3 regions of the Paenibacillus xylanilyticus genome follow, and region 3 is predicted to be linked to each of the others. Evidence: riboswitches for the same ligand, from Rfam matches in the RefSeq annotation. Region 3 holds a riboswitch; each other region holds the start of a gene.

Region 1 (4,854 bases), 500 kb from region 3:
ACCCTTTTTTCGCCAGTTCCCGCCTGCCTTCACGTTGGTTCACTCCATCCTTTTGAAGTTATTTCCATTAAAGACGTTTTGAACAAGAAAAAGTTACTGTACCGCCAAAAAAATGTCCGTCCCTTCTCTTCATCTGACATCCAGCATCGCCGGGTAATAAGGGAATTCCCAGCCTAACATGTAACCTATAGTAAGGGTTGTTATAAAATACAACACAAAATACAGATCCGCCCGGGAATACCCGGTCTGGATGTAATACGTCCGGCTCGCGCCGTCTGCGAATCCTTTTGCCTCCATGGCGATGGCCATGCGCTCTGCCCGCCGGATGCTCTGCGCCAGCAGGGGAATCGCATACCGCTTCAAGGTTCCATAGACGTTCCAGTATGAAACACGCTGCTGCGTACCGCGGATGCGAATGGCATAACGCAGCGTCTGGAATTCGTCCAGCAGAATGGGAATCATGCGCATGGCGGCCAAAAAGCTATAGGCATACTTGGGCGGAAGACGCCACTCCTGCATCAGCGAGTAGAATAGATGAACCGGACGTGTGGTCAGGCCAAACAACAATCCCGCAGCCGCCATGCTCAGGGAACGAAACCCCAGGTGCAGCCCGCGATAGAAGCTCTCCTCCGTGATATGTATCAGTCCATATTTGTACCACGTCGTCTCGCCTTTACCAAACATCATCATGCCTGTGGAGGTGGAGATAAAGATCAATATAAAAGGCGACGCATAGAGCAGCAGCCGATGCCAAGGATGACCCGCCCAGCATAGTAACAGAAGCATGACAACCGCTACATTGATCATGACGTTCAGATTGTGAATAAGAATAACCAGGATAAACATCAGGGTCAGGAAAATAACTTTAAGGCCCGGATTCACGGCGTGCAGCCAGGTTTCACGATGAGGAAACGATAGCTGCATGCGTAACCCTCCCCTCTTCTACAGTCCACACTTTCGTACAATATCGGTTCACGATCTCCTGATCATGTGTCACCATGACCACGGCCGTCCCCGCGCGACGCAGGCGCTCCAGTTGTCCCAGCATGGCAAACGTATTACGTGCATCCTGTCCGAATGTGGGCTCATCCAGCAGCAATATCCGCTGTCTGCGAACCATAGCAGAAGCTACACTGAGACGGCGTTTCTGTCCCATCGACAATTGATACGGGTGCCTCCCAGACAGCTCACTGAGTCCAAATTGCTCCAGCATTTCAATGCTTCTGGCCCGTCGCTCTTCCGCAGTAAGTTCTCCCCCGAGTAAGGAAAATTCCACCTCATCCAGAACCGAATTCGTAACGAATTGAAATTCCGGATTCTGAAACACGAATGCAATGCGGTCAGCCAGCTCTCTGATCCTGCCGGGCCGTTGTCCTTCAACACGATAATGTCCCGTCGTCTTCAGGATATTCATCAGGGAAAGCAATAATGAACTTTTTCCAGCGCCATTAGCTCCAACGATTCCTACCCAATCCCCGTGAAATACGTCAGCGTGATCGATCTGTACAACCGGATTCTTCCCTCGCAGCCCTGTGAATTGCCTCAATTCGAGTGCCGGATGGTATACACCTGATTCCCTGGAATCATCTTCTTCGACTTCTGTGCGACTGCCAGATCCGGACGTCATATGCTTAAAGGCTTCTTGAGAATCCTGTCGCTTCGCTTCAACCTTCCGAGCTCCACGTTCCTCCCATACTCCCGGATACCAGATGCCATACTCCTTAAGCATATCCCTCTCGTTCGCAAAGACCTGTTCCGCCTGTCCGTCGGCCACAATCTTCCCTTCGGGTGATAGCACGATGATTCGGTCAACCACGTCCACCACCTCATTGATTTTGTGTTCCACGATAATGAGTGTCTTATCTTGTGCGACCTGCTTCACCGTATCCCATACCTGCGTGGTTCCCTCATCATCGAGCAGTGCTGTTGGTTCATCCAGAAACAGGACATCCGGCTCCATGGCAAGAATAGAGGCAATCGCAAGGCGCTGCTTCATCCCCTGGGACATCGATTGAATCCATGCACGATTATGTTCAAAAGAAAGGCCAACGAGCTCCATATAATGTTGAATCAGCTCAGGCATCTGGTCCCTTGGGATATTCCGATTTTCAAGCACAAAAGCAATCTCTTCATCTGTATAGGACATACAAAATTGGGTATCCGGGTCCTGGAATACAATGCCTGGCTGAATCGGCACCTGAATCTCATCACATTTCATCGGGATTTCCACGGAACGCGGAATAAGACCGCTCAATATTTGCAGCAGCGTGGACTTGCCTGAACCACTTGGACCGAGCAGCAGCACTTTTTCCCCTTTACGCACGGAGAGAGACAAGCCCTGGAATACCAGGTCCTGCTCTCCCGGGAACTTGCACCTTAGATTGGTAATGCCTACCGCCTGCACACTCCCTTCTCCGTTCATTTAGTCCAGTGCCTCATAATCCTGCTTGGAGACCGGTCTCAATGACCGGGTCACGCCTGTGAGTTCAAGTGCTTTCGCAAGATAATAAGCAAATACACCAGCAATCAGAATGCTTCCAATGAAGCGGAAGCCGATAAACAATGTGTAATTCCACGCCGATAACGAGTCAATGTATCCATACTGGTAATCGAGCAAAAGCGAAGCTGCTGCTGCCCCAATAGCTGCAAGGCAGGTGACGAACAGATTCGTTTTGCGGTACAGGAATGCGGCGAAGAAGATCTCTGCGCCCAGCCCCTGCAACAGACCGTATACCAAGGTGGACATCCCCCATTCACTCCCGAGAAAAGCACTGACGGTCGAGGCTGCTACTTCAGCAAGAATGGCCACCCCCGGCTTGCGAATGATAACATAGGCGAACGTACCTGCCATAAACCACATGCCATAGATCATCTGCTCCGCATGTACGCCGAAAGGCTTCATCAGATCATACGTCGGTCCCCATATCTTGTAGATGACCCCGAATACAACCGCGATCACGATCGTCACCAAAATATCAGTTAACTTCAATTTGTTGCTGCGCACTGTTGTTGACATGTCCTCTACTTCCTTTCTCTGCTTCCCATAAGGTTATGAAATGAAAATAAAAAAAGCCTCCCCGGTTCCGGGGAAGCCTTACGCACAGTGTCACAACCCATGATCGAAGTAACTTAGAATAAAATGAAATCCGGTCAACTCACGAGGCAAGCCTGCTTCCGCTCGCATTCCGAGATTAACCGTTCCCATTTTCATTCCCCAAATTACTTATCATGAGTTCATGTTCTCTACGCTGGCATTACCCAGATCAGATATACGGTCAGCGGCATAAGGCCCCAATCTCAGCCCAACTTCATTGAGCTCCCGGTTCACTTTATTTCATTGCTACTAATGTACACTACATGGGTATTTATGGCAATAACTTATACGTCCAACAAGGTTTCACACTGGAGAAATCCGTTTAAAGAAAGGATGCCAATTCCATTAATATGAAACATTTAGGAGATATTAGCCGTCTATATACGGGAAAGGGGATTGATGATATGAATACAACCAACACAACCTGGCAGCAAAAAAAATGGAAATGGATCCTTGCCGCTTCGATCATGACCGCAGGAACGGCACCTGCACTAATGTCATCCCATGTAGTGGAAGCGGCAGCGATACACCAGCCTGCAGCCTATATTAACAATGTTCCTGCCGAATATGATGTGGTTATTCGCCAGGGAGTTACGTATGTGGCGCTCACGGAACTGAAATTTCTGGGTGACTATACTTTCGGGTACAACAACAAAACGAAACAAATTAGCATTAGTACAGGAAGCGACAAGTATGTACTTACTCCTAACAGTAAAACCATCAAGAAAAACGGCCAGGCTGCGGCGCTGTCCTCTGCTCCGATTCTGGTAAATGGCAAAGCCATGCTCCCACTTCGTGCAATCGGTGAAACCTTCGGTGCAGAAGTTCGATGGAATCAGGCTGCCAAGGAAGCTTATATCTATACGCCAGATGCATCGATTATTGAGGAGTACAAAAGTGCTGACCTGACGATTGCACGTGAGGCTGCGCTTCGTTTTCCACGTTTTTCGGATTTAAAACAGGCACGCCTGGACATCCGTAATCCACTTGGTCCTGTCGACTCATCGATGACTTACATTTTTGAAAAAGGACAGAAGGACCGCTTTTTCATCAACGAAAATAATGATCTCATCAGTTACTACGAAATCAAAAATGGAACTGCCCTGCTGAAATGGCAGGCCAACGTGAGCAGTGCAGCCGGAACAATCGGAGATCTATTCTTCATCAAAAACAAAGCTGTAGCAGAAGCAGGGAAGCGACCATCGGTAGCAGGCCAAACTCTTGTATCATTTAAATACTCTCAAATGCTGGAAGAGACTTCCTATGAGGTCATGAACAAGTCCGGCTCCATTGATTCGGGTTCCATTGCCCCGGAAAAAGACAAAATCATCGTTGCTGTTCCAGAAGAAAACGAATGACTACTGAGAGATAGCAGAGAATGCAGCATTTTTCAAAATCTCTTCATCTAGTTTTATGGCAAACGCAAAAAGGCATCCTTGAGGGTGCCTTTTTGCGTTTACTATAAAGAGGAATTCTGAACATGAACCTACTGTATCCTCTTTATCTTCTGGTTGACATGCTATCCTCAATATTGCGTATTCCCCGATTGACTTGTTTTACCCGATGCGAATCCCTTGAACAGGGTAGGCACTTTGGAATAACGGGTATTCGTTATTTTGCCAACTGTGGAGCTGCTGTCTGTTCGCAGAATGGAATCCTTCACATTGGAAATGTTGGAGCTGTCCACGTTCATGGTGACCGCGTAAGAGGTTCCTCCATTTTGACGTACCAGCTTACCGATATCATCAGCTCTGAAATTT
Region 2 (4,854 bases), 500 kb from region 3:
CGTACCCGAGGATTTAAGCGTGAGTGCATCTTCACCGACATCATTCCAGGTCACATTCTGAATATTGCAGTTGCCATAACAATGGACGCCATCGGCTGCCGGTGCCTCGATCACTACATTTTTCAGTGTAGCTCCTGCCTCAAGACGAAAGATCGGTTTTTGGTTCTCGGCCTGACTGCCATCACCCAATGTGTTTGGGTCTGCGGCAACACTCTTTCCTTTGCCATCATAAGTCTCACCTGCTTTGACAATAATCGTCGTCTTCACAATCTCGGGAGCAGCAGACACGGGTAATGCACCAAATACAGAAGCGACCAGACCAGCAGAGAGCAGCAGCGATAACATTTTTCTCATACGTAAATCCTCCCTTATATGAATATATTGGTGTACAAGCCAGCTTGTCTTCCCGGATCCCTTAAGAGGTGCACCTCTGTTCTGGATCCTACCCTGATGCTACCAAAACAGGAGAGTAATGATAATAATCATTAGATTAGATATCCAATTGTCGGCATGATTCCTGCATTGTTCGCATTCTTTGTCGATCCATTCCGCAAGGAATGTGCTGATCTTAACTTTCGGTATGCTTCATTTAAAGTCTGTGAAGACTGCAGAATTCTAGCCAAAAATTAAAAAAAGACCACGTCATCTGTTTCCAGACAACATGATCTTAGGCATGAACTATTCATTTCCAACTTATTTGACTAAGCTCCGAACCGCTGACGATATCCGCACTTCCGGCATAGTTCCTCCACGGCTTCCCGCTTGGAAAAACCATACACCAGATTGTTTGCCCGCTCACCTTCGACAATCTCCGAGAAAGACTTCTCATGGACGTTACCGAGATTAATGACACCTTCACCATCAAGGCAGCACGGTACAACCGTTCCATCCACCAGTACGGCCGCCTGACTGCGCAGCGCATGACAGAAGCCTTTGCCGTCATCCTCTGGTGCATCCAGACTTGGCCACTGGAACTCGTGGTCCTGATTGAGATAGACATTCGGCGCAATTTTGACGCCGCTGCCTGGAACCACCTTTTCCTCAATGCGGAAATCCAGGTTGAACTCGCGTTCCAGTACCTCCAGTGTTTCCCGGTTCCGATTCATCTGGGCATTCGTGAAGTTATCCTGCGTCAGGTTCCAGAGCCGGAACGAGATGATTACATTGTGCTTCACGGCTTCCCTGGCAAAGGACAAAATATTGCTGAGGTATCCCTCACGGTCGGTCGATCCCTCGTGCCCGTCGAAGCTGTGCAGCGAGAAGTTCATTTGCCGCAATGCCGGTTTGCCAAGCAGTTTATGCTGGGTCTTGGGCAGCAATGTTCCGTTCGTTGTTATGTTTACCTTGAATCCCTTCTCGTGTGCGGAATCCAGTAACACATCAATTTTGGGGTGGAGTAACGGCTCCCCTTTTACATGCAAATAAATGTGTTTGGTATGTGGCTTAATCTGATCCAATATATTGTTGAAGACTTCAGGGTCAATGAATCCTTTGGCACGCTTGGTCTGCGGACAGAAGCTGCATGCCAGGTTACATATGCTTGTAATTTCAATATATACTTTCTTGAACGTTTTCAACTCGGGGTCCCCATTCTGCTTAGGAGGGAGAACAGTCCCACCCTCATTTGTAATCCGGCCCATATGTGCCATCCCCATTATATCGGGTTAGGAAGCCAAGGTAAATCCGCGAATGGTTTTAACGTTTAACTTTTGCCTCTAAGCCCTCTTTACATCTCGCAGGAATGTGATATATGCTGTGTACACAACTGCATATCTTGAACGATTGCACTAGGGGAGCCTTGCGGCTGAGACGAATGAATGTATTCGGACCCTTTGAACCTGATCTGGATCATACCAGCGGAGGGAAGTGGAGCGGACTTTCAGTTAACGGATTTTTTTCATATTCATATGAACATGAATGTCGGTTGAACTTAACAGGCCCACTCATTTCTCCGGAAATGGGCGGGCTTTTTCGCGTTTACTTACAACAGATCGCAAACAACGTGCATTTTCGTTCAGGCAGTTTTTATTCCAAGGGGGCTAAGGAACCAGATGAGCAACGATGTACAGATTGACAACATGACCTTTACTTTTCCGGATCAGAGACATTCCCCCGTGCTCTCCAATGTGTCGATGTGTGTAAAAAAGGGAGAATTCGTCTCGCTGATCGGCTCCAGCGGATCAGGCAAGAGTACACTCTTCAAGCTGCTGGCAGGCTTGCTTGAACCGACAGATGGCACGATCGAAATTGCTGGGGTGCCGCCAGGACAGCGACTCGGGCGGGTTGCCTACATGCCGCAGAAGGATTTGCTGTTATCCTGGCGGACGGTTATGGAGAACTGCCTGCTTCCTTCGGAGCTTGCCCTGAGGAAGCAGGACAAGGTGAAGCTGCGAGCTGACATTATGGCCGGACTCGACAGATTTGGCTTATCCGGCTATGAGCATGCCTACCCGGACGAACTGTCCGGCGGCATGAAGCAGCGGGTCGCCCTGCTGCGCACCTTGCTGACAGGAGGACAGCTCATGCTGCTGGACGAACCCTTTGGCGCGCTTGACGCCATGACCAAGCGGGAGATGCATCGCTGGCTGCTTGAATTGTGGGAAAACCTCGGTAAAACGGTGCTGTTCATCACGCATGATATAGAAGAAGCCCTGTTACTAAGTGACCGGATAGTCCTTCTCACTCCTGGCGGTCGGCAGCTGCTGGACATGAAGGTGCCTCTGCCCCGTCCGAGACATTCGGACATGGTCTACGATCCGGATCTGATACAGATGCGACAACGGTTGGAGGAACAACTACATGCGAAGCTTTAACGTCAGCAGATGGGTTGCCCGCTATGGCCTGTTCGCTGCGCTTCTCCTTTTGATGCTGGCTGGCTGGGAATGCATCGTTCGATTGGGCTGGGTTCCTTCTTTTATTATCCCTGCACCTACATCAATAGTAAGTTCTCTAGTTGAGCATCGGCGTCTGCTCCTCGGAACCCATCTACCTGCCACATTGATGGAGGTAGCAGTTGGCTTCGGCTTGTCCATCGTGGCTGGAGGCGCTCTGGCAGCGGGCATGCACCTCAGCCGTTCGATTGAAAAGGCGCTGTATCCCTTCATCGTAATCAGCCAGACGATTCCACTGATTGCCCTGTCTCCTGTGTTCATTCTGTGGTTTGGCTACACACTCTGGAGTAAAGTTGCTGTGGTGTTTCTGATCGCATTCTTTCCGATTGTGGTCAGCACCTATGATGGTCTCCGTCAAGGCGACCCGGATCAGCGCGAACTACTGATGACAATGGGAGCAAGCAAGTGGGATCTGTTCCGCAAGCTTCAGGTACCTCTTGCACTGCCCTCTTTCTTCTCAGGATTGAAGATGTCGGTGGTGTACTGCGTGGTCGGCGCAACCATTGGCGAATGGCTCGGAGGCAGCAAAGGTCTTGGTTATTTCAGCCGCAGAATGTCCAGCAGCATGAATACCGATGCAATGTTTGCCTCCATTCTGCTGTTATCCCTGCTGGGCATCGGTCTGTTCGTGCTTATTGCCTGGCTGGAGCGAATCCTTGGATTGAAGCGGAATGCAGACCATGCACGCAGAGGAAAGTCGATGAAAAGGCAATCGGCAATGAGATAACAAGTGCTGCTCCTTCCTGTCGATCTCTTTGAAACATATCAGCGATTGAAACCAAACAAAAAAGAACGAAACGAGGCCCATTTATCCATGAGAAAAAAGAAACTCATTCACATCCTGCTTCCTGCCCTCATCTGTTTATTGCTGATCGTCAGCGGTTGTGGCAATACGGGTGCGAACCCTTCACCGTCACATTCCGATCCCCAGGTACAGGGCACAGATTCAACAACAACCGGATCGTCGTCTGGTGACCACGATTCATTGTCCATCATGCTCGACTGGTATCCGAATGCAGTCCATTCCTTTATATATGCAGCACAGGAAAAGGGATATTTTGCAGACCAAGGGCTCGATGTGGACATTCAGATGCCTGCCGATACGAATGATGCGCTCAAACTTGTAGCCGCTGGCAAAGTGGATCTGGCGCTGAGCTATCAGCCGCAAATTTTGCTAGCCCGTGGAGAAGGCATTCCCGTAAGATCCATTGCCGCTGTCGTTCGGCATCCACTCGTTCATCTGCTGACGGAAACGGACGGGAAGGTGAACTCTCCCAAAGATCTTGAAGGACTGACGGTAGGGTATTCCTCCGTTCCCCTATATGAAGCCATGGTGCGTACGATGATGAGTCAGGATGGCGGCGATCCGGACCGCATGAATTTGGTGGATGTTGGATTTGATCTGATCCCTTCGCTGGCCTCCGGTCAGGCCGATGCGATCATGGGTGGTTTTATCAATCATGAACAGCTGATTCTCGAGAAAGAAGGTCATTCGGTCAAGTCTATTAACCCCGTCGATTACGGCGTGCCGGATTATTACGAACTCGTTCTTACAGCAAGCGACGAGGGAATTGAGGCGAAGAAGGATCAGCTCACCCGCTTCGTCAAAGCGATCCAGGAAGGTCAGAACTATGTGACCGAGCATCCGGATGAAGCATTGAACATCCTGCTCGCACACGAAAATGAGACGTCCCCGCTGGATCGGGAAATTGAAACAAAGAGCCTGGACATTCTGCTTCCGCTCATGACTGAAGAAGGTATCCCGTTTGGCTGGCAGGAGTCTTCCTCCTGGGAAAACGTGCGGAAGTGGCTGGTACAACGTAAATTGATTCCGGATTCGGTACAGGCCGAGGATGCGTTTATCAACTTGCAGGATAAGTAAAAAGTACAGTTGCAGCTATAAAAATAATGGCTTATCAGGAGGGAATTTCAAATGTCATATCTGGCACGAGTTCGTTCTCAA
Region 3 (4,854 bases):
ACATTCACTTCCTAACCTTGTATAGTGCTTTTGCTGCGAATCAGCGCTTCTGTGGTCGCCAGCGAACGAGCAGCTTCTCCAGCAGGGCAATAAACAGGAAGAGCAGCAGGCTGAGCGCGACAATAATCATGATCGCAACGAATAGACGATCTGTCCGGTAAGCGGACTTCTGAAGCATCATGTAATACCCGATCCCTTTGTCGGCTCCGATCCATTCAGCAATAATGGCACCCATAACGCTGTAAGTCGCGGCAATCTTGACACCAGAGAAGATGGAAGGCAGTGCGTGCGGGAGCTCCAGCTTCCAGAAAATTGGGCCGCGTCTCGCTCCCGCCATGCGCATGTAATTCATCATGGCGGCATCCGTACGTGTCAAACCATCCATGGCTGCGACAGCAACGGGAAAGAAGCAGACCAGGATGATGGTAATCAACTTGGGCAGCAGTCCGAATCCGAACCAGATCAGCAGGAGCGGAGCGAGCGCAATTGTCGGTATATTTTGACTAAGAATAAGTAAAGGATACAGGGCAGATTTCAGAAAAGGAATCAGATGCAGTACCATGGCGATCAGCAGCCCAACCAGCGTACCGGCCGCGAAGCCAATTAACGTGAGTTGAATGGTCGCCCATGCATGCATGCCCAGACGATCTGCTTGGGAGGCTGCTTCCTGTGCGATGTCGGAAGGTGCGGGCAGCATCCATTTCTCAATATGAAACAGGGACACGGCACCCTGCCATAGGGCTATAAAGAGAATAACCGCCACAATGGGCGGCCATACACTTTTGAAGTACGTATGCATTAGCGATATTTCTCCGTCAGGGTATCCATGCTGAAGCCGTTCGGGCTATGGGCGATTTTGATCTGGGAGATGATGCTTGGACTGCCAGCCTCCACGAGCACCTCATGCATTTTACGGACAACTTCCAGCAGTTCCTCCAGCTCACCTTCCATTGTGGTATCGAGCGGATTAACCTGATATTTCAAGCCGGATTGCTGGATCACTTCGATCGCCCGATCTACATACGGATACGAATTTTCGCCATTCGGCGTTTTGGGAATCACTTGAATGCTAAGCAGTGTACTTGCCATGAGAGATCACGGCTCCTTTCGAGATGAGTAAGTAGAACATCGTGAATGTACACTTGACCACTTCGATTGCAGCACCCTCTTCCGATCGCTGTTATCACCGGATTTCTTGATTCCATTTTTAATGGGGAAATCCGGCGATAAAGGCGACCACTTTGTTTCTACAGATGGGTTCAGCACTCTTCGTTCCGGTGTACATAAAAGTCGACTTATACAGTTATATTTTATTGGGGTAAAAAATCGTTCGTATACGCTTGGGATACATCGATCTGCTCATCAAGCAGTTTTTTGCTGAACATCCAGTCCGTGTAGTTCTGCCACACTTCCTGTTTTTGCTCACCCCAGCGCGGAGCGTCATCCTTGTATTTCGGGCTCAGCCATTTCTGACTTGCCACCACAAGGTCCTTATCGAGATCAGGTACAGCCTTGATTAAAATGTCCGCAGCTTCTTCGGGATGATCAATCGCATATTGATACCCTTCAGAAGTAGCCTTCATAAATGCCTTCACCAGTTCGGGGTCGTTCTGAATGGTCTGCTCGTTCGTCACGAGTACAGGCGTGTAATAGTCCAGCGCATCGGAATAATCCTTCACATACAGCATGTCGAGGGGTTCTCCGCGCAGCTCGGCTTCAATGCCGGTCCATGCATAGAAGATCCATGCAAAATCAATGTCCCGTTTCACTGCGGTAAAAAAGTCGGCGTCGCCCATATTAATATTTTTTACTTTGGACACATCGGCGCCTTCGCCTTCCATAATGGATTGCATAACCGCTTCTTCAACGGGTGATCCCCAGCCGCCATAGGATTTGCCTTCGAAATCCTTGGGTGATTTGATTTTTCGATCCACCGGAGCGGCGAATCCAGACGTATTATGCTGAATGACAGCTGCAATGGAGACGAGCGGAACGTCCTGTGTGCGGGCCTGTGTTACGCTCTCCTGATAACTTACCCCAAAAGGAACCTCGTTTGAGGCTACCATCGTATCCGCACCGCCAGCTCCCGGCTGTACAATCTCGACATTCAAACCTTCTGCCTGGTAAAACCCTTGATCCACGGCGGCATAAAGGCCGGTGTGGTTCGTATTGGGTGTCCAGTCGAGCACGACCTTAACATCCTTCAATGCTGCGCTGTCACCTTCGCTGCTGTTTTCAGTGGTGCTGCTGCCATTCTGTCCTGCAGGTGCTGCTTCCTTGCTGCCGCATGCAGCTACGGTGACCAGTGTCATACACAAGAGCAGGAGTCCAATCATTTTACGCCATCTCATCTTGTTTTTTTCTCTCCTTCATATGGTCCGGCCAGTGGCGCGGGGTACTCCTTGGCTTCATATCCAAGCATGGTGCATAAATCCTTCGATTTATACCAGCTATGATCCGGATGACGTACTTTTTGTGTCAAAAAGATACCATCAAAAAAAGCGCCCCGTAATCCGGGACGCGTGCAGGCGTTAGAGAGGTGGCTGCAGCACATGGCTGGGCCAATTCGATATACTCCGATTCCTACGCTGGCATGATCCAGATCAGGTCTAAGGGTTAGTATCTTGATGGGATACACTCTCAGCCGGCCAATTCCGACTCCCCTGGGAAACTATGAAGTTACGGGCATTACTAGGTGTAATTATAGGCCAGAGGCCGGAATGTGTCCAGTCAGGAACTGGAGGAATAGCCAAGGGAGGATTGCTTTGGGGAATGTACCTTATATCAGGAAGGATACGCGGATCGGAATCGATATTTGTTTGAAGGCAGAGGGGTACAGGTTATTTCTGGTATGAAATATCCCTTATGCGATATATGGTTTAGCGCTGGAAAAACTCAATCCATTCCTTTTCTGGTCCATAGATGAAGAAATATCGATAGCCGTTGGGCAGCGTAATGATCTCCCCGTCGATAAACTCTGCCTCCGTAGCCTGGATACGCTTATATTCCGCATCAAGGTCCTCTACGTGGATGGCAAAATGGTGCACCGTTCCTTCGGAAGGCAGTTTATCACTGTATCCCTGAATCAATTCAATCTCCGTTTCATCACTACCATTGAAGCCAAGGAAAGCGAGTTGAATGACACCGTTCGTGTGAGTTACCCGGTCTTTCAATTCGAGTCCTACAATCTCCGTATAGAAACGCAGTGTTGTCTCCAGATCACGTACAGCAATACCGATATGGTCAATACGCTTTTGAAAACCCATCATGAAAACCTCCCAAGTTCAGAAAATTGTTTCTTACATATTAAGGGATATGATAGATTCCTAATTCCGAGTTGTCAAATGAGATTTAAATCAAATTCACAGAATGTTCACTTATGTGGAGATATTCGCGATCTTTATAATTGGCAGAGTAAACAGAGAGGATGAGAGAGAGTTGCCAACTACGAAGAAAGAGCATATTTATTTTGGCTTGATGATGTGTACAGGAATGGTCATCGTGATGATGTCCTTCAACCTGATTTACAACGGATTAATCGGTAAATTATCCCCGCTTGAATTACTGTTTCAGTTCGTTTTGTGTTTTGCCGTTGCTTTCCTGGTGGAATCCTTTATTGTCGGCCCAGTAGCCCAGAAAGCTGCCTTTTCACTGCCGTTTGACAAGTCCAACAAGCTTCTCGGTATTGTGGCCATGTCTTGCTGCATGGTTGTTGGCATGGTTTTGATCATGTCCTTATACGGTATGGCTACATCTTATTTTGCGGATCAATTGATGGGGAAACCGCTGCTCGAAACCTATCTTCACACCATTGCTCGTAACTTTAGTCTGGCCCTTCCGCTGCAGCTTTTCATTATTGGGCCCCTTATTCGTTACGTATTCCGCACATTTATTAAAGGGAAAGAAGTAGTGGCTCCCTTGATCAACAACGAGGCTTAGTAAACCTTCTGAATTTAATTTATAAATGAATGCTGATATTTTTCACTCCAAAAATGAAATAACCTGCCGCAAACTATTTCCTGGGCAATCATGATGTAGACCATTGGACCACATGAGTTTCAGTCTACATTACAATTATTGAAGCAAAAATGGCTCCAAAGCATACGCTTCGGAGCCACTTTTCATTATAGCTAAATTGGTGAATCCAAAATTTAATACGAACGCAAGACGGTAATCAAACGGAAGCTGCACGTTGTCTGTTCTGCCACTGATAAGCAACCAAGCTGATTACAAGCAGACCCCCAGCAAATAGTGCAAGCATCCATGTGGATTGATTAACGTCCAGATGATCCAGACTCCAACCGGTAAGCAGAGGCAGAATGGCGCCGCCGACTCCGCCAGATGCAATCAGGATACTGGGCGTAGACTCTTCTGTTCCTGGCAGCATTTTGCTGGCAAAAACGAGAGCAATGGAGAAAACTCCGGAAAACGCCAGTCCAAGCAGGAGAATAATTAGAAAAGCAGACCAGATCTGGTTGGTGAACGGAAAAATAGCCATAAGCAGAACAGCTGCCAGACAGCTGTACAAAATGTACACGCGATACTGGAACTTTTCAGCGATATACCCGGCGAAGAGTCTTCCAACAGACATCGCGATCCAGAAGCAGGTAACACTAAGAGCTGCCCCAGCTTCCTTCATGTTCATTTTTTCAATCAGAATGGCAGGCATGAAATTGGCAAGACTCATCTCCGTGCCGACATAGAGAAAGAAAAATGCAACGAATAGGATCATCAGGGCCAGATTACGGCCTCGGTAGGTTGAACTGGTTGTTTTACTGCCTGATGAAGACACACTATCTGAAGCTTCCATCGCATGGACGTGTCCAGCAGCGGCATCTGGCTGACGCCTGCTGA

The links. A riboswitch is a leader RNA that binds a small molecule or an ion and turns the genes downstream of it on or off. The one in region 3 is predicted to bind thiamine pyrophosphate.
Region 1: linked by a shared signal. The riboswitch ahead of F4V51_RS04365 (ECF transporter S component) and the one ahead of F4V51_RS02210 (ABC transporter substrate-binding protein) in region 3 are both predicted to bind thiamine pyrophosphate.
Region 2: linked by a shared signal. The riboswitch ahead of F4V51_RS04345 (ABC transporter ATP-binding protein) and the one ahead of F4V51_RS02210 (ABC transporter substrate-binding protein) in region 3 are both predicted to bind thiamine pyrophosphate.

What each region holds. Positions count from the first base shown of each region.
Region 1 is NZ_CP044310.1:958,846-963,699, reverse strand. Features, by position in the region: gene F4V51_RS04380 (outer membrane protein assembly factor BamB family protein) at 1-33, opposite strand, end outside; gene F4V51_RS04375 (energy-coupling factor transporter transmembrane component T family protein) at 130-924, opposite strand; gene F4V51_RS04370 (ABC transporter ATP-binding protein) at 899-2,422, opposite strand; gene F4V51_RS04365 (ECF transporter S component) at 2,423-3,016, opposite strand; TPP riboswitch at 3,224-3,334, opposite strand; gene F4V51_RS04360 (copper amine oxidase N-terminal domain-containing protein) at 3,499-4,452, shown strand; gene F4V51_RS04355 (pectate lyase) at 4,620-4,854, opposite strand, start outside.
Region 2 is NZ_CP044310.1:953,912-958,765, reverse strand. Features, by position in the region: gene F4V51_RS04355 (pectate lyase) at 1-354, opposite strand, end outside; gene F4V51_RS04350 (radical SAM/SPASM domain-containing protein) at 702-1,577, opposite strand; TPP riboswitch at 1,780-1,882, shown strand; gene F4V51_RS04345 (ABC transporter ATP-binding protein) at 2,052-2,813, shown strand; gene F4V51_RS04340 (ABC transporter permease) at 2,800-3,618, shown strand; gene F4V51_RS04335 (ABC transporter substrate-binding protein) at 3,706-4,773, shown strand; gene thiM (hydroxyethylthiazole kinase) at 4,825-4,854, shown strand, end outside.
Region 3 is NZ_CP044310.1:454,598-459,451, forward strand. Features, by position in the region: gene F4V51_RS02200 (ABC transporter permease) at 41-799, opposite strand; gene F4V51_RS02205 (MTH1187 family thiamine-binding protein) at 799-1,089, opposite strand; gene F4V51_RS02210 (ABC transporter substrate-binding protein) at 1,311-2,351, opposite strand; TPP riboswitch at 2,563-2,675, opposite strand; gene F4V51_RS02215 (VOC family protein) at 2,880-3,266, opposite strand; gene F4V51_RS02220 (DUF2798 domain-containing protein) at 3,439-3,939, shown strand; gene F4V51_RS02225 (MFS transporter) at 4,175-4,854, opposite strand, start outside.